Regions from separate parts of the Colwellia sp. BRX8-4 genome, predicted to be linked through region 2. Evidence: predicted binding sites of a transcription regulator. Region 2 holds the regulator's gene; each other region holds the start of a gene.
What was found. Region 2 encodes LexA, which represses DNA repair genes until DNA is damaged. Its sites were predicted from a motif close to TACTGTATNNNNATACAGTA; they were not measured.
Positions count from the first base shown of each region.

Region 1: a site for LexA is predicted at 5,135-5,154, ahead of dinB (DNA polymerase IV). Genes of this name have one in related genera too.
Region 3: a site for LexA is predicted at 3,244-3,263, ahead of recA (recombinase RecA). Genes of this name have one in related genera too.

Region 1 is NZ_JACGVS010000026.1:23,910-30,681, forward strand. Features, by position in the region: gene murJ (murein biosynthesis integral membrane protein MurJ) at 1-862, opposite strand, end outside; gene rpsT (30S ribosomal protein S20) at 1,173-1,433, shown strand; gene H4J56_RS17045 (dipeptidyl-peptidase 3 family protein) at 1,627-3,279, shown strand; gene H4J56_RS17050 (peroxiredoxin) at 3,411-3,905, shown strand; gene dinB (DNA polymerase IV) at 3,973-5,034, opposite strand; gene H4J56_RS17060 (HupE/UreJ family protein) at 5,272-6,402, shown strand; gene metH (methionine synthase) at 6,524-6,772, opposite strand, start outside.
Region 2 is NZ_JACGVS010000001.1:141,616-148,387, reverse strand. Features, by position in the region: gene H4J56_RS00640 (ATP-binding protein) at 1-2,188, opposite strand, end outside; gene H4J56_RS00635 (DUF6942 family protein) at 2,309-2,839, opposite strand; gene H4J56_RS00630 (alpha/beta fold hydrolase) at 3,215-4,033, shown strand; gene lexA (transcriptional repressor LexA) at 4,110-4,745, shown strand; gene coxB (cytochrome c oxidase subunit II) at 5,311-6,772, shown strand, end outside.
Region 3 is NZ_JACGVS010000026.1:33,436-40,207, forward strand. Features, by position in the region: gene metH (methionine synthase) at 1-696, opposite strand, end outside; gene metA (homoserine O-succinyltransferase) at 756-1,703, opposite strand; gene recA (recombinase RecA) at 2,159-3,196, opposite strand; gene mutS (DNA mismatch repair protein MutS) at 3,534-6,113, shown strand; gene rpoS (RNA polymerase sigma factor RpoS) at 6,178-6,772, opposite strand, start outside.

The sequences.
Region 1 (6,772 bases), on a different contig from region 2:
ATAAACGATCGGCGTAATAAAGCCAACTAATCGAGCCAGTGACTAAGATACTGGCTATTAGGGTATCAAGCAGTAAATTAATTTGCGTAACAGAAACGCCAAACAAAGCAGGAACAATAAGTTTGCGGATTTTTTTTACACCTTTCGCGTGCCAAGCCCATTTTGGTTTAACAAAGACACCGGCTTTAATCAAAAAAGGTATTTGAAATAAGAACTGAGCTAAGCCTCCTAAAAATACGCCCCAAGCTAATGCAAAAGCAGGATTGTCGAATAAGGGTGACAAGTAGATTGCACAGCCAATAATGCAAACATTAAGTAAAACGGGTGTAAAAGAAGAAACAGCAAATCGACCAAAAGTATTTAAAATCGCGCCGGCAAGTGCGGTAAAGCTGACAAACCATAAATAGGGGAAGGTAATTTTTAGTAGTGATGAGGCTAACTCAAACTGTTGAGCTTTGGGACCATCGTTAAGCCAATCTACAAACCAACCAAAACCAAATAAAATCACAAATAACGGCGAGGCTATCATGCCAATAAGCGTTACTATGGTAACAATTACACCTAAGGTGCCTGAAACTTGAGCGATTAATTTACGTGTTTCACCTTCTTTCAAACTCAGCCCATCTGCCTCATCTTTGGTATGATATTCACTCAACACGGGGACAAAAGCTTGTGCAAAAGCACCTTCGGCAAATAATCGACGTAGAAAATTGGGAATTTTATTGGCAAAGAAAAAAACATCAGACGCTAAACCTGCACCAATAATGTTCGCAATAACAACATCTCGAACCAAGCCGAGCACACGAGAAATCAAGGTCATAAAACTCACTATAAGACCTGATTTCATTAACTTTTTACTCAATGCATAGCTCCAATAAATCGATATAAATCATCATATTCCAAGATGTAATTTTTCATTAATATTATGCAGCTTTTTACCTGTGATAAACAAGTAAATGCAAAGAAGTTTTTAATCTATTTTAAATCCTGTAAATAACAGGTAAAATAGCGCCATTATTTAGTAACCAATAATGATAATTATTATATAATGGTAAATTCATCGTTATTAAGTAAATTAAACCGGTAAAAGGTTTGACAATCGAGCTAAAAAAAGGCATATTTCCTCGCCTTAAATTTAGGCTATATATACAATCATATTTTAGGAGTTCACCTTGGCTAATTCAAAGCAGGCGAAGAAACGCGCGGTTCAATCAGAAAAACGCCGTCAACATAATGCAAGTCGTCGTTCAATGATGCGCACTCTATTCAAAAAAGTACTCGCTGCAATTGAAGCTGGTGACAAAGACACAGCATCTAAAGAATTTGCTGCTGCACAACCGATCTTAGATCGTTTTGCAAGCAAAGGTCTTATTCACAAAAATAAAGCTGCTCGTAGTAAGAGTCGTTTAAACGCTGCTATTAAAGCGCTTTAATTTTTGTTATTGAATTAAAAAACCAGCTTATGCTGGTTTTTTTTTGCCTATTATTTAATTTTTTTACCCCGCCAATAAAACAAACTCACTAAAACCTGATCCCATCCCATAGATTAAGACCTTGCGCATCCTGCCATTTTTGGTAATCTCTTTGCGTTATATATACATATTCAAAAAATACGTGAGAATAAAAATGAGACTAACAAAACTCGCTACTGGCCTTTTGCTTGCCACTAGCCTATTAAGCGCTTGTAGTGAAAATAATAAACAACCACGTTCAGCGCCTACTTTATTAGCAGAAGCCAAAAGTCGTTTAGACATATATAAGCCAGTAACACTTAGTGCTGATTTGAGCCACTTGTCTGAAAACCAGAAAAAAATGATCGTATTGCTTATTGAAGCTTCAGATATTATTGATGAACTTTTCTGGCAACAGGCTTTTGGTGAAGACAAAGCAAGCTTCCTTGCTAGTATTGATGATGAAAAGGTCCGTGAATTTGCCCGTATCAATTATGGTCCTTGGGATAGATTAGATGGCGATAAACCTTTCCTTTCTGGATATCAAGCAAAAGCGGCTGGCGCAGAGTTTTACCCTAATGACTTAACCAAAGCTGAATTTGAGCAAGCAGATTTTGCTGACAAAAGTGGCTTATATTCGGTCGTTAAGCGTACCAGCGATGGACAATTAACGTCAGTGGCTTTTTCTGAGCTTTATAGCGATAGCATTAATCGTATTGCGGCTATATTAGAAAAAGCATCAAGCTTTGCTGATGATAAAGAATTTGCAAATTACTTAAATTTACGTGCAACAGCAATCCGTCATGATGACTTTCAAGCGTCTGATTTTGCTTGGATGGATATGAAAAACAATCCTATTGATGTCGTTATTGGCCCAATAGAAACCTACGAAGATCAGCTTTATGGTTACCGCGCTGCTTTTGAATCTTATGTGCTGATTAAAGATTTAGCCTGGAGTGAAAAGCTCGCTAAATATGCTGAATATTTACCCGAATTACAAAAAGACTTACCCGTTAAAAAAGCTTATAAAAAAGAAGTACCCGGCTCTGATGCAGACTTAAACGCATATGACGTCATTTATTATGCAGGTCATTCTAATGCCGGTAGTAAAACAATTGCGATTAATCTCCCCAATGACGAAAAAGTACAGTTAGAGAAAGGTACGCGCCGCTTACAACTTAAAAATGCGATGCAAGCTAAGTTCGATAATATTATGTTACCCATTGCTAGTACCTTAATCGTTGCTGAGCAACGTGAAAATGTAACATTCAATGCCTTCTTTGCTAATACGATGTTTCATGAGGTTGCCCATGGTTTGGGTATCAAAAATACCATTAATGATAAGGGCACAGTACGCCAATCATTAAAAGAGCATGCTTCGGCACTAGAAGAAGGTAAAGCCGATATCCTTGGGCTTTATATGATCCGCCAGTTACTCATTAAAGGCGCCATTGAAGAAGGTACATTGCAAGATTATTACACAACCTTCTTAGCGGGAATTTTCCGTTCAGTGCGCTTTGGCGCAACATCTGCTCACGGTAAAGCCAACATGGTACGGTTTAATTACTTTGCTGAGCAAGGGGCGTTTACCCGTAACTCGCAAGGGTTATACTCTGTCAACATTGATAAGATGACTGCCGCTATTGATTCGTTGTCTGAGCTTATTTTAACCTTACAAGGTAATGGTGATTATGAAGGTGTGGCTGCACTTGTTGCAAAAAGCGGTGTCATTAAAGCCGATTTAGCAGAAGACTTAGCGCGTATTGAAGCGGCTAATATTCCTGTTGACATTACCTTTAAGCAAGGTAAAAAAGTGTTAGGTTTATAATACTTTTAAATGAAGTGCCAAAAAGCCTATCAATACGATAGGCTTTTTTGTTAATAAAAAGCTCGAAATAATTTCGCCGTAATCAAGGTCTCCTATAGTAGTTAGTCATATAAATAAAAGTAGGTTGTTTCATGAAAGCATTTTTATCAATTATTATAATATTCGTTAGCATATTGTCGTTCAACGTTAACGCCAATGACAATAAAGCCAACCAAGCCCCAGACTGGACACTAAAAACCCAAGCCGGTAAAAGCATTTCATTAGCAGACTATCAGGGCAAGCCGGTGATTTTGCATTTTTGGGCAACATGGTGTCCCTATTGTAAAAAATTGCAGCCTAAATTAGTCGAGCTAACTGAAAAGTATAAAAATACCGACATTGAGATTGTTGCTATTAGTTTTAGTGAAGATGAAGGAGCAAAACCACAAGACTCGATTACTCAACGAGGTTATCAATTTATTACCGGTGTTGAAGGTGAAAAAGTTGCTAAGTTATATGGCGTAAAAGGTACACCAACGACATTTTTTATCAATAGAAGTGGACAAGTTGTTTTCAAATCTACCAGCTCAAATATTAACGATCCAAAATTAGAATTGGCGGTTAAAGAAATCATTAAACCCGCATAAGCACAGTAATAGGCACAGTAATAAAAACTAAAATACCGGTACTGACATCATATCAAGTCAGTACCGGTTATAAACTAAAACAAAGCTGCTGTGTTTCTTTGTTATTATGCTCAGCAAAACCTAGCGTTAATCCTATTAAACGTATTCCCCTAGATTGACTACGCAACAGTGCTTTTAACAGTAATTGTTTAAAGGTGTTTTCATCACAGTGGCTGCTTTGCTGCTCAACTGTTGTTTGGGTAAAGTCATTAAACTTAAGTTTAATCCCTTGCTTACTAATAACCATATGTTGATGTTTTTCTAATCTCACTAAAAGCTTCTCATATAAAAGCTCAACGGCACTTTCACACTCTTTTTCACAAGACAAGTCTTGAGAAAAAGTGGTTTCTATCGCTAATGATTTTCTAACTCTGTCGGTTTCTAATTGGCGATGATCAATACCAAAACTTCGTTGATACAATGCAGGGGCAAACTTGCCGACAATAGGTGTTAATACGGCAACAGAACTTGCTCGTATATCTGCACATGACGAGAAACCGTAACCCAATAATTTTTGTGCTGTTTTTGGGCCAATACCCGGAATTTTTTTCAATGGTAAATTTTCAACGAAACCACTCACGTCTGCGGGCGTAACAACACATTGACCATTAGGTTTATTTTCATCACTGGCAATTTTAGCAATAAATTTATTAGGAGCAACACCTGCCGAGGCGGTTAGATTGAGTTCATTAAAAATATCACGACGTATTTGCTCCGCAATAAGCGTCGCACTGCCGTTAAACTCTTTGTTATGGGTAACATCAAGAAAGGCTTCATCAAGCGACAATGGTTCAATCAACTGAGTGTAACGTTGAAATATCGCCCTTATTTGTGCAGAAACTTCTTGGTAAACAGCCATTCTGCCTGAAACAATAACTAGATCAGGGCAAAGTTGCATCGCCTTAATTGCTGGCATTGCCGAGCGAACACCAAATTTTCTTGCTTGGTAATTACACGTACACAAGACGCTTCGGGGCCCTGTACCGCCTACCGCAAGTGGCACATTACGTAAAGACTCATTGTCACGCATTTCAACAGCGGCATAGAAACAGTCCATATCTATATGTATTATTTTTCGACTTTGAGTCATGTTTTAGTCATGTCTTAATTATAGTAATCATGTTTATCAAAAGTCCCTTATTTCGTTGTGAAAAAATAAAGCATATTTTCGCTATGGGCAACTCAACCTAAACTGTATACAAACACAGTATAAACTTTTAAGTTAATAGTTCAATACTGAAATAATAATTTGACCACTGTTAATTTCGTGCTAAATACGTTAATTTGTCGCTTTATTTTTTATCAATGACTAGCTGATATTACTTTTATGATTACGCGCCTTTTACAAACAACTTTTGCCCTATTACTACTTTTATCACCTGCACTAGTGAATGCTCACACCAATGAAGCTAACCAAGCAGAGCTAAAATTACTTGTAGATAATAACTACCAACTTAGTATCGATATTGATGTTTTGCATGTCATTAAAAGTCATCAAAAATCATCAGTAGATGAGGCAGATTTAATTAATCATCTAAAAAACCTCTCTTTAATTGAAATAAAGCAATTACTCTCAAAAATATTGCAAATAATAAATCAACAAAGCGCTTTTATTATTGATGAAGAAAGTGTGCTTGTTGCCCCTTTTTCAGGGCTAACGGTATTTGAATTAAAAGCAAGACTTCGCGCTGACTCACCGACTAAAACCATTAAGCTATCGTCGCAGGGTCAATTACCACAAAAAAGTAACAACGCAGCCTTGATATTTTCGCCCATCTTAGGGGATGTCTTATTAACAGTCAGCCGTTCAGAGAAATCTTTAGTGCTATCCGGCCAGAACAGCCATCACTTTTCTATTGATGATATCAAGGGTGGTGTACGTAAACTTTCAACAGCCGAAATTAAGCTACTTAATATTGTTGAGTATATCTATCAGGGCTTTGTACATATTCTGCCGCAAGGGCTTGATCATATTCTCTTTGTGCTCGCGCTATTTTTATTAGCCACTAAGACATCAACACTGCTCTGGCAGGTAAGTGCCTTTACTCTTGCCCATACCATTACGCTAGCTTTGGGTATATTTGGTATTATCAACCTACCCAGCAGCATTGTAGAGCCGCTTATTGCCTTATCAATTGCTTACGTGGCTATTGAGAATATTTTTTATCACAAACTAACAAAGTGGCGCTTACCCATTATCTTTGCTTTTGGTTTACTGCACGGTTTAGGGTTTGCAGCAGTACTTATTGAACTGGGCTTACCCAAGAGTGAGTATGTCAGTAGCTTGATCTCATTTAATATTGGCGTTGAGTTGGGTCAAATAACGGTCGTTGCTTTGGCTTTATTAGCGACGCGCTGGTTTGCTAAAAAAACTCAATATAGACAATACGTGGTGATACCGTTAAGTGCGCTTATCGCCGTTATCGCTATTTATTGGTTTATCGAAAGAACCTTTTAATACACAACACAGGTCATCTCGTCGTTTAACATTGAGTAGTCAAATGAACAACGGCCTTAAACCTACTTTACAGAGATTTAAGGCCGTTGCCGTATAAACTAAATGATAATGACTCTATTAATTACTCAGGTTCATAATCCAAGTTAGCTGACAGCCAACGCTCTGCTTGTGGCAATGTCATCCCTTTTCGAGTCGCATAATTAATCACTTGGTCTTTAGCGACTTTAGCGACCGCAAAGTATTTTGATTCTGGGTGAGCAAAGTACCAACCACTAACCGCGGCTCCAGGCCACATGGCAAAACTTGAGGTTAGTTCCATGCCGATATTTTCTTCAACATTGAGTAGTTCCCACAACAAACCTTTTTCAGT
Region 2 (6,772 bases):
AATGATTTTTTGTTTTAGTTTTATTATTATTTTGTTCTAACAGCAATGATGATACTTCGCTTTGAGATACACTCATTGGCACTTGAGTTTCTATTTCGACAGCGGTAGCTAAAGGGATTGATAGAGAAAACTTACTGCCTTTATTGTATTCACTGACTAAATTGATACGCCAGTTATGCGCTTTTACCAATTCATTAACTAAAGATAAACCAATACCTACACCAAAAACAGCATGATTTTTTTCATCATCAGCTCTTTGAAAGCGTTCAAATATTTTACTTTGTGATGCTTGATTAATACCTATGCCGGTATCTGTAATCTCTAAAATAACATTATCTTGATCAACATAAGCACTGACCTTGATGCTACCGCCAGCAGGTGTATATTTAATCGCATTAGCAAGTAAGTTGAAGATGATTTTTTCAAAACCCTGAGCATCACATTCTAGCCACAGATCATCAGATATTTCAGCATCAAAACTTAAATCATTTTGTTTAGCTAAGCGTGAAAATGAATCAATTGGCATAGCCATTAACTGACTTAATCGATAAGTAGACAATGAAAGCTTAGGGTTGTCAGTAAGGCGAGAGAGTTCTAATAGTTGTTCAACCATACGAACTAAACGCAAACCATTACGCTTAGCGGTAGTAAGTTCCAACCCTTCTTCTTTACTGTGAGCTTTGAGTAGATATTGGTCTAAAATGCCATTAATAATTGTCAATGGCGTCCTAAACTCATGGGAAATGTTCGCAATAAACTTATCTTTTAAATCTAACATCTGCTTTTCAGCTAACTTTCGTGAAGTTAAATTAATAAAGGTAATAACAATAAGGGGTTGTTCTTCGCGATCTGCCCACTGCAATTCAACCTGAACTGGGAATTCAGTACCATCGGCACGTCGAGCAGCACACTCTACTGAAATACCGATATCTTTACGTTGTAAGGCGTATACATTACTTTTGAAGCCAAAAAAGTAATGCATAGTGTCTTCTGCAGAAAAAAGTGCGCTGACATTCGTGCCTTTCAATTCATGTTCTAAACTTTGGAACAATTGAACTGCGGCAGGGTTTGACGATAATATTTCCCCGCCCGTTGATGTCGTCAAAATAGCATTATTAGATGCTCGGACAATGGCTTTGTCTTCACTATTAAGAATTGAGCTGAGTAATTTATGGTTGGTCTGTATTAACTCTTTTTGTTCTTGTTGCTGAGTGAAAGCGTTTTCCTTGAATTCGAGCGTGTTTTTTCTTTTATTGTAAGCAATCAGAATGACTAAAATAAAAGCAATAACGCCCCAAATACCAATAACAAAAGACTGCCAGAAAGAATTTGTAATGTAGTGTGCCCCAACTTCTAAACCAACGATATGAATGCTAAAAATAATACTCACCAGCAATAAAATGTAAAATTCGGGAAAGGTATCTTTTGAAATAGGTTTGGTCGGTCTTTGAATGTTTAATGATGCACTTGCGGCAAAAATAAGACCACAGTATGGGATTAACGCTATTAAGCTGTTCGTATAATTGTCTTTATAAAGGGCTTGCTCTTGAAGAAGAAAATAACTATTAGTGTTATCAACTAACAAAGCTAATGAGGCAATGGCTAATGGCCAATAAATAGCGCGCCAAAACTTTTCACGACAAAAAATAACACAGCTGATTAGTCTAATAAAAATGAGGCCAGAAATAGTGATATGAAATAATAATGACGGTAATAACCTGTGATCTAACGCTTTTGAAAACTCTTCTGGCAGCAGTACGAAATAACAAAAACAGGTGACTGTAAAAAATAGTGCTGGCACTCGACCCGCAATGTATTTATTGAGTGGCGTTTCGCTGAGATGCGGGTTGGTTTCTATGGCCAGTAAGATAAAAAAGTAACTGAACAAAGAGAAAAAATCTTGCAGGATCGGGGGGGTGTTTATGTAGTTACCTGCGAAGATAACACCCGAAATAAGATCAATGATAATAGCGAGAGAGAAAAACTGCCAGAACAATTTTAATGAACGTGATCTGGTCTGTAAATAGCTATGAACAACAAAGAATACTGCGGTAGCCTGTAATAATATAGTAGGAAGTGATAGCAAAAAAGCAGAGGAAATATCAAGCGTGCTGGTGATCGTTGCATAGGGTAATAAGGTTAAAATTATTGTAATAAATAAAAGTGTTTTTTTATTAAAATATAGCAATGATGTGATCCAATATTAAAGTGACGTTTAGTATGTTGCCTAATCATGAGGCTAATTATTTTCTCCTTTAATAAATATAGTATACATTAATTTAACACTATATAAATGAATGAAAAGCTTTCACTGGCTATTTATATCGTTGAGTAAAAAGGCTAATTTTTCAATATTAGCATTCGACAATTGCCGATAATCAAAATAGGGACACACAATTAAATTTTTAGCTTTATCAATAGCAAATTGCTCATCTAGCCAAGTGAAATTAGCGTTTAGTTGATTTGTCGCTAACAAATTTTTGGCGTAGGTTTTTCCACAAATAATATGCAGAGTTTGCTTAGTGGTTGATAACTGAGGCGGAGAAAATAATAAAGCCGTTTGAGAGCCTTGCTGCAGCAAAAATCGCTCTCGATATTTTTGCCAAGTTGGCGCAAGTGTTGAGTAAGCGAATTTTTCTTTATCGAGTGCGTAAAGCAGCTTCGCATAAACATTGAAAACTTTCCGCCAACCATTGCCACAAGCTTGATTAACCATCTCTATTTCGCCCAAGGTTAGCGGCGATAGACAAGATAATTGCTGATATTCAAGCATACTCGGTTTATTGCCAATATAAACGGCGACGCTAAAGTTTGAGCAACCTAAACCAATAACATTCAATGGTACTTAACTCATTTTACGTGGGGGGTATGTTGAATTGTAAATTTATAATCGAGACAAGTAAAACGTCCTTAAAATTTTTTTGCTTGAATGTATGTAGTTACTGGTAAAGTTAGATCGATTGAAGATTATCAATGTCTAACAGATAACTAATATAAAATGTTAATATCGTATAGCTTTCTATGGCTATTTAAAGGTCCACGCGAGAAGTTTATCGAAAAAAATGACATTACAAGGGTAATGGTTTCAAATTTTGTTGGAGAAAACTGTTTTATATTTTATATTTGTGGCAGCTAAAAATATATTGCTTAGCTGCTGTTTAACATGACTACAGTATCAATAATGAATTCTAAAAAAAAATGATGGAGCGCAGCTATGAATGAAAAAATTGCAGCACTTAAGTCAGACCTAGCGCTACTTAAAGAACAATTTAGTAAAAAAATTACTGATGCAGAAACTCGTTTAAAAAATATGATTGAACAAGAAAGCTTAGATACTTCGGTTGAACGTGGCTATAAAATTCAAGCTTCTTTTGAAGAGCCAGCAGATTCTTTAGCTAATGGTGAATGTGTAATTTTACTGCATGGGCTTGCACGTTCGGCTAACTCCATGAAAGCTATTGAAAAACGATTGTTAGCAGAAGGATATTTTGTGATAAATATCAACTACCCTTCTAGAGATTATTCGATAGAAGAGTTGGCTGAAAAAGTGATTTCTAAAGCGCTATTAATTTGTGAAAATCGCCAAGTTAACTTTGTTACCCATTCAATGGGCGGTATATTAGTTCGCCAATATTTAAGTATGCATAAAATACCTAATTTACATAAAGTCGTGATGCTAGGTCCACCAAACAAAGGCAGTGAAGTTGTTGATAAACTAAAAAATACACCTGGTTTTAGTTTCATCAATGGTGATGCGGGTATGCAATTAGGTACCGGCGAATTCAGTGTCCCTAGTAACCTTGGCAATGCTAATTTTGATTTGGGTGTTATTGCCGGTAATCAAAGTATTAATTGGATATTATCAACACTTATTCCTGATAAAGATGATGGTAAAGTTTCGGTTGCTAGTACCAAACTTGATGGTATGAATGATCACATTGAAATGGAAACGACCCATCCATTTATGATGAAAAACGAAAAAGTTATCGAACAAGTTATCCATTATTTAAAATCAGGGAGTTTTCAAAAATAATTCGACTAGAAAACTTGCCTTTACTAACGACCTGTATATACTCACAGTAACAACTGTGTAAATTTACAGGCTCCCTATGCTAAATGAAATCAGCGAATTACGCCCTCTAACGAACCGACAACAACAAGTTTTTGATCTGATCAAAGACAAAATAAGCGATACGGGCATGCCACCAACGCGTGCTGAAATAGCCAAGTTTTTTGGCTTTAAATCAGCAAATGCAGCAGAGGAACATTTAAAAGCTTTGGCTAAAAAAGGCTATATAGAAATGTTGCCAGGTACTTCTCGCGGCATTCGTTTGACTGAGAAGTTAATGGAAGAAGCCGGTTTACCTTTAATCGGCAGAGTGGCTGCAGGTGAACCTATTTTAGCTGCAGAGCATGTTGAAGATCATTACAAAGTTGATGGTAATTTGTTCCACCCAGCTGCTGATTACTTATTGAGAGTTAATGGCGAAAGCATGAAAAATATCGGCATACTTGATGGTGACTTGTTAGCGGTTCATCAAACGACCGATGTACAGAATGGCCAAGTAATTGTTGCTCGTGTCGAAGAAAATGTTACGGTTAAACGTTATAAACGAGAAGGTAACATCGTTTACTTACATGCTGAAAATGATGACTTCTCTCCTATAAAAGTCGATTTGTCTGATCAAGAGTTTAATATTGAAGGGTTGGCTGTTGGCGTTATTCGCTCGGCAGACTGGATGTAATTAAGTTAACCTATCCAATAAACTTGGTGGTAACTAAGCCAATTTATCTAACAAATATAGTATTAAATATGTAAAACTGCTCCGCAAACTTTAGTGTATAAAATAGGCTAAAGTTTGCTTTTCTAACCTTTCGTATTCTTTTCATGCAAACCTTTCTCTTTACTAAGAATAATTTTCACTCTAAAGCCCATTCAAACAACTTTATCTTTCTCTGATTAAAAAACAACCAAGATCAATTTTTACAATACGCGTATTTATACTCAGCTGTTTATTTTTAATACTACGGCTACAGCCCTTTGTTATTAGGCCTTTGCCTGTATTAGAGTTGATACTCTATTGTTTTTATTGGTTTTTATTTTAAAATAGCTCGATTTTTAAATTGACCCAGATCAACTTTTAAGTAATTCTAGTTTGGAATGTGTACAAATATAAATATAAGGCGATGTTGTCGACGCTAACTGGTTGATAACAAAATCGCTAAGAAAATAATAAAAATCCGTACTAAAGGATGTGTTTTGTCCTAGGTATCAAGTTTTAAACTTTTATAGGGTGAAGGAGATGTCGTGTGAAAAGACGTAACCTAGGTTGGCTGTTGTTGGGGAGTGTTCTTTCCAGTTCAGCTTGGGCAGATATGCAATTAAATCTGACCAAGGGTGTAACAGAAGTAAGTAGAGATGTTTACGATCTACATATGCTCGCAATGTATATATGTGTAGCAATTGGTGTGGTCGTTTTTGGTGCTATGTTTTGGTCAATGGTTTTCCATCGAAAATCCAAAGGGGCTAAATCAGCAGATTTTCATGAAAGTACAAAAGTAGAAATCCTCTGGACAGCAATTCCCATTGTCATTCTTATCGCTATGGCTGTACCAGCAACAAAAACACTGATTGAAATGGAAAATAACGACGATTCTGACGTTACCATTCAAGTTACCGCCTCTCAGTGGAAATGGCATTACAAATATTTTGATCAAGATATTGAGTTCTACTCCGTTTTATCGACGCCAAGATCACAGTATGAAACACAAGAAGGTAAACACCTTAATGTTGATGCTGGCGATAAAGTCAAAGGTGAAAATTACCTACTCGAAGTTGATAAACACCTTGTCATTCCAGTTAATAAAAAAGTACGATTTTTAATCACTTCTGACGACGTTATTCATGCTTGGTGGGTACCTGCTTTTGCTGTAAAGCAAGATGCTAACCCAGGATTTATTAATGAAGCATGGACAAAAGTTGACAAGCCTGGGATATACCGAGGTCAGTGTGCTGAACTTTGTGGCAAAGACCATGGTTTTATGCCAATTGTTGTCGAAGTAAAGTCTGAAGCAGACTATGCAAAATGGCTTGATGAACAACACCAACTCAACGCTCAAGCCGCTGCTGCTGAGAAAGCATCTCTTAACGCTTCCGCATCAATGGATGAATTGATGACCTTGGGTGAAACTACCTATATTGCCCACTGTGCTGCCTGTCATCAAGTTTCTGGTGCTGGTCTACCTCCTGCATTTCCTGCACTTAAAGGAAGTCCAGTTGCTACGGGTAGTATTGCCGAGCATATTGATATTGTACTCAATGGTAAAGCGGGTACAGGTATGCAAGCTTATGGTAAGCAGTTAAGTATGAAGCAAATTGCTGCAGTTGTGACCTACGAGCGTAATGCTTGGGGTAACAATACCGGTGATGCCGTACAAGCCGCTGATGTTAAAGGTGCTGCTAAGGGATCAGGCAATGACACAGAAACACCGGTAGCAGTTGCTGAAATGGTTGCTGAAGAAGCCCCAGTAGAAGATCTAACTAAAGTGTACAGCGAAGATGAACTGATGGTTATGGGTGAGCAAGTTTACATGAAAGCTTGTGCTGCTTGTCATCAAGTTTCTGGTGCGGGTTTACCTCCGGCATTTCCAGCACTAAAAGGTAGTGCAATTGCACTGGGTGATATTGCTGTGCATATAGATATGGTTATTAATGGCAGTAAGAAAAACCCTGCTATGGCTGCTTTTGGTAGTCAGTTAACTAAAACCGAAA
Region 3 (6,772 bases), on a different contig from region 2:
AGCTTCGGTGGTTTGCCCAGACAATGTTCTGCCTGATGCATCAGTAATGGTACCCGAGACCATTACTGGTAAACGTAACTGCAATTCATCAAAAACAGTTTCAACCGCAAAAATAGCCGCTTTAGCATTTAAGGTATCAAAGATAGTCTCAATAAGAATAATATCTGAGCCACCTTCAATCAGTGCTTTCGTTGATTCTATATAGGCATCTTTTAATTGATCAAAAGTCACATTACGATAAGCAGGATCGTTAACATCGGGTGAAATAGAACATGTTCTGTTCGTTGGCCCTAAAACACCGGCAACAAACCTAGGCTTATCAGGTTTTTTAGCGGTGAATTCATCCGCTGCTGCACGGGCTATTTGTGCCGCCGCTAAATTGATTGCCGCACTGTAAGACTGCATATCGTAATCTGCCATCGCGATCGTCGTGGCATTAAAAGTATTCGTTTCAAGAATATCAGCACCCGCTTCAAGGTATTCATAGTGAATAGCTTTAATTACCTCGGGTTGTGTAAGCACTAACATATCATTATTGCCTTTGACATCAAGATGCCAATCAGCAAACTGTTCACCTCGGTAATCTTGTTCTTCAAATTTGTAGGCTTGGATCATCGTCCCCATAGCACCATCTAAAATAAGAATTCTTTTTTGTATTTGTTGCTCAAGACGACTAAATGATGCTGATTTTTTCATACTATTTCTCTACTTTTACTTTCAAACTTAATTTAATGGCTAGATATATCCGACACTGTTTATATTTCTGCGTCTGGGTGTATTGCTTTAATATTTGTTGCGTCTAGCTTGTACGGTGTGATCTGATAGACATAATAGTTTAACCAATTAGTAAATAATAAACTGGCATGACTACGCCATGAACTGTGTGGCACTTTTGTTATATCATCATTAATATAGTAATTATTGGGCATAACTGCGTTGATATCAGCCTTAAGGTCACGTTGAAACTCTTCATCTAGCGTGGTTGAGTCATATTCTGGATGACCGGTTAAATAGACCTGCTGTTTATTTTTGCTCGCGACCACATAAACGCCTGCTTGTGGAGATTCAGCAACAATCTTTAATTCAGGAATTGATAGGTAATCAGACTTATCAATATATCCAAATCGTGAGTGTGGGACATTAAAAAATTCTTCAAAGCCGCGGGTAAGCTGTTCTTTTTGGTCAACAGGGCTATGCTGAAAAACACCAGATAATTTTTCTTTTCTTAAATGTCGTCGCAATCCATAGTGATGATATAGAGCGGCATGAGCAGCCCAACAAGAAAACATTGTTGAGGTGACATTTTCTTCAGCCCAATCAAATATTTCACAAATTTTATCCCAGAAGGTTACTTTTTCGTATTCCATTAACGCCAATGGTGCACCGGTTATAATTAAGCCATCGTATTGAGTATTTTTAATGTCATCAAAGAGACGGTAAAAATTATCTAAGTGCTCTTTCGGCGTATGTTTGGATTCATTGGCGTGAATACGTACAAAATCGACATTTATTTGTAAAGGTGTATTAGACAATACCCGTAATATTTGAACTTCTGTTTCAATTTTATTAGGCATTAGATTGAGAATAGCGACTTTCATTGGGCGAATTTCTTGACTTGCCGCTCTACGCTCAGACATTACAAAAATATTTTCTTCACCTAAAATAGACAAAGCAGGTAATAAATCTGGAATTTTAATGGGCATAGCGTTTACCTAATCAAATAATGTCAAACAAGCATGAACACTTCGTTCTCTACTTTCATTTATTAACTTATATTATGGCTACCAATCAACATACAGGTTTCGACTAACTCGAGCACTACGAATGATAACGGATATATAAATATTATCATTTTATGGTACGTGTATTTTTAGCTATGTCAACATCTAAACGTATAGACGTCTATAATGTTTTTTACGTTAATATTATTTGTCATCTATAACCCTAGCGAGTAAATATTGGTGGAACTAACCTAATAGAGTGCTACGTAGAAAAACGGGGGGGTATTCGGGCAGTAAAGATGCTTAGGTAAAACACTATATCAGCATATTAAAGAACGATGGCATAAGAGAGCAAAGTCATTAATTAGATATAAAAAAGCCACTGTAAATACAGTGGCTTAATAATTGTTTAAACTTTTATGTTTAATGTGTAATGTTTATTCTACAGCTTCTTCTTCTTTAGCTGGTTTTTCACTTGCTCTTACACTTTTAATTAACAGTAAGTCGCGTAAACGCTTATCAAGTTCTTTTGCCATTTCAGGTTTTTCTGCTAAAGATTTAGCCGCATTTGCTTTACCTTGGCCAATACGATCGCCATTGTAGCTATACCAAGAACCGGCTTTTTCAACCATGTTATGCAAAACGCCTAAATCAATTAATTCACCTAAGCTGTTAATACCTTCGCCATATAAAATCTGAAATTCTGCTTGTTTAAAAGGAGGCGCTATTTTGTTTTTAACCACTTTTACGCGAGTTTCGTTACCAATAATTTCGTCGCCTGCTTTTACAGCACCGATACGTCGAATATCTAAACGAACAGAAGCATAAAACTTAAGTGCATTACCACCCGTTGTGGTTTCAGGAGAACCAAACATTACACCAATTTTCATACGAATTTGGTTAATGAAAATAATCATGGTATTTGATTTTTTCAAGTTACCTGTCAACTTACGCATTGCTTGTGAAAGCATACGGGCTTGTAATCCCATATGAGAGTCACCCATATCGCCTTCAATTTCTGCTTTTGGTGTAAGTGCAGCAACAGAATCGACAACAATAACGTCTATAGCACCTGAACGCGTTAGCATGTCACAAATTTCCAATGCTTGCTCACCGGTATCAGGCTGAGAAACAAGTAATTCGTTAATGTTAACACCTAACTTTTCAGCATAAATAGGGTCAAGTGCATGCTCAGCATCAACAAAGGCACAAACTTTACCGTTACGCTGAGCTTCAGCAATAACTTCAAGCGTTAACGTTGTTTTACCACTTGATTCAGGACCATAAATTTCAACAACACGCCCAAGTGGCAAACCACCCGCACCGAGTGCAACATCAAGCGCCAATGAACCTGTAGAAATGGTTTCAACATCCATGGTGTTATTATCACCAAGCTTCATAATTGAGCCTTTACCAAATTGTCTTTCAATTTGACTTAATGCTGCTGCTAATGCTTTTTCTTTGTCATCTTTCATGTTTGTTCCGCCGATGTTGCTAAGATTTCGTTTTGATGAAGCAAGTATACTGTATGACCGTACAGTATCAAGCTTTTTTACAACTATTTTAATTATATTATAAAAAGTAAAATAAGGAGACTTTTAAGTCATTGAAAAAAATGAGAATAAACAGCAACAGTAACTTTTAGCCATTACCCGACAAAAAGTTACTGTTTATATTATTGCTGTAAAATAATTGCATAAACATTATCGTATTCAGTAAAAACTTTAGTTAAATAAATAGAGTCTAAATTTGCCAGTTATGACATAATTGCCACCTTACTCTTTCATTGAACTTATGAGTTACCGCATAGAAATGACGACAGCAAACTTAGACTTATCCTCACACACCCCTATGATGCGCCAGTACTTAACCATTAAAGCTGAGTTCCCTCATATTTTAATTTTTTATCGCATGGGTGACTTTTACGAGTTATTTTTTGATGATGCGAAAAAAGCATCTGATTTGCTCGATATTTCATTAACCGCTCGCGGCAAGACAGGGGGTAATGCAATACCTATGGCGGGCGTTCCCTATCATGCGGTGGAAAATTATCTAGCAAAATTAGTACAACTGGGTGAATCTGTTGCCATTTGTGAACAAATTGGTGACCCAGCAACCAGTAAAGGCCCTGTTGAACGTAAAGTTGTTAGGGTTATTACCCCAGGTACGGTGAGTGATGAAGCATTATTACTTGATAAGCATGACAACCTAATTGTTGCGGTAAGTGAAGGTAATAATAAGTCATCGCAACGCTTTGGGCTGTCTTATCTTGATATGACAAGTGGTCGCTTTGTACTGACTGAGCCAAATACCATTGAACAGTTACAAGCTGAACTACAGCGTTTATCTCCTGCTGAATTACTCTACAGTGAATCGTTCTCAGCGCCAGAGTTACTAAAAGGCTATCAAGGATTAAGAAGAAGACCTGAATGGGAGTTTGATTTAGACACAGCTACTAATTTACTAAATACACAATTTGGCACTAAAGAACTTTCTGGCTTTGGTGTTGGTGATAAATCATTAGGCTTAATGGCCGCTGGTTGTTTATTTCAATATGTAAAAGAATGTCAACGCAGTGCGCTTCCTCACATTCGAGCCATTATTTGTGAGTCTTCTGCTTCTGGTGTCATTTTAGATGCGGCAACTCGTCGTAATTTAGAACTCACGCAAAACTTACAAGGTGGCTTTGAAAATACCCTAGCATCGGTATTAGACAAGTCAGCGACACCAATGGGTTCTAGATTACTAAAACGTTGGTTACATTTTCCTTTACGTGATTTAAACATATTAACTGCACGTCAAAATGCAATTAGTGAACTATTGTCACAAGATTTAACGACTGAATTATTTAGCCAACTTAAATCTTTTGGTGATATTGAGCGTATTGTTTCTCGCATTGCCTTACGCTCTGCGCGTCCAAGAGATTTTGCTCGTTTACGTAATGCTTTAAGTCAATTGCCTGAACTTCAGCAACATTTACAAACTTGTCAGCAAGCACATATCACTGAATTAGCGTCAAAAAGCTTTCCAATACCCGACTTACACGACTTATTACAGCATGCTTTAGTTGAAAATCCACCCGTTCTTATCCGTGATGGTGGCGTTATTGCCAAAGGCTATCATGAAGAGCTTGATGTCTTACGTGACTTAAGTGATGGTGCAACTGAATTTCTTGCTCAACTCGAAGCGCGTGAAAAAGAACGTACCGGTATTAGTTCCTTAAAAGTAGGCTATAACAGGGTTCATGGCTTCTTTATTGAAATGAGTCGTACTGCCGCGAACGATGTACCTGATGATTATATTCGCCGACAAACCTTAAAAAATAACGAACGTTTCATTACTAATGAACTAAAACAACATGAAGAAAAAGTGCTTAGCGCACAGAGTAAGTTTCTCGCCTTAGAAAAACGTTTATATGATGAATTGTTCGATTTAGTGTTACCTGATTTAGAAAAACTGCAATTACTTGCTCAAGCTGTCGCAGAACTAGACGTTTTAAATACCTTTGCAGAACGCGCAGAAAGCCTAAATTATGTTAAACCAAGTCTAAGCCAAAATGACGGTATTGAGATTAAAGCCGGTCGTCATCCTGTCGTTGAGTTAATGACTAGTGAGCCCTTTATTGCTAATCCTGTTACCTTAAATAATGAACGTAAGATGTTGATCATTACGGGTCCTAATATGGGCGGTAAATCAACCTATATGCGTCAAACAGCGCTCATTGTTTTATTGGCTCATATTGGTTGCTATGTCCCTGCTGATGCGGCAAACATTAGTATGGTTGATCGAATATTTACCCGTATTGGCGCTTCTGACGACCTAGCGAGTGGTCGTTCAACCTTTATGGTTGAAATGACAGAAACCGCAAACATTCTCCATAATGCAACAGAAAAAAGTTTAGTGTTACTTGATGAAATAGGCAGAGGAACCAGTACTTATGACGGTTTATCTCTTGCTTGGGCTTGCGCTGAAATGCTGGCGATTAAAACTAAAGCCTTTACTTTATTCGCTAGTCATTATTTTGAGCTAACCCTGTTAGCCGATCAGATACCAAGCTTGGTTAATGTTCATTTAGATGCGGTTGAGCATGGTGATACCATCGTCTTTATGCATACCGTTCAAGAAGGCGCTGCAAGTAAGAGCTTTGGCTTACAAGTTGCACAACTTGCCGGTGTGCCTAAGACCGTTATTCAACGGGCTAAACAACGCTTGGCTGAACTGGAAAGACAACAGGCTCCTTCTGTTATCAATGTCGAACAACAACCCTTTGAGCAACTTTCATTTATTGATAATACTCACCCCGTACTCGAGTCATTGTCATCAATTGATGTAAACGATTTAACCCCCAAACAAGCATTAGATTTATTATTTGAGTTTAAAAGTAAAATGTAGCCCTTAATATTAAATAAAAAAAACCAGCAATTGCTGGTTTTTTGTTTTATCGAAGCTAAAATATCTACGCTTGAAACAAGGCTTCAATCGATAAGTCTTGTTGACTTAAAATATCGCGTAAACGCTTAAGCGCCTCAACTTGAATTTGACGAACACGTTCACGTGTTAAACCAATTTCAACGCCAACATCTTCTAATGTTGCCGCTTCATATCCTAATAAGCCAAAACGACGGGCAAGTACTTCACGTTGCTTAGAGTTAAGTTCGTTTAACCAGTGAATAATATTATTTTTAATGTCGGATGTTTGCAAGCTACCTTCTGGACCACCACTTTTATCATCCGGGATAACATCAAGTAATACTTTATCGTTTTCACCACCGAAGGGGGAATCGACTGAGGTCATACGTTCATTTAGACGCAGCATTTTAGTGACATTAGCGACTGGCACATCAAGCGCTTCAGCAATATCTTCTGCGGTAGGTTCGTGATCAAGCTTTTGTACTAATTCACGCGAAGTGCGTAAATAAATATTGAGTTCTTTAACGACATGGATAGGGAGACGAATAGTGCGTGTTTGATTCATAATGGCACGTTCAATCGTTTGACGTATCCACCATGTTGCATAAGTTGAAAAACGAAATCCTCGTTCGGGATCAAAT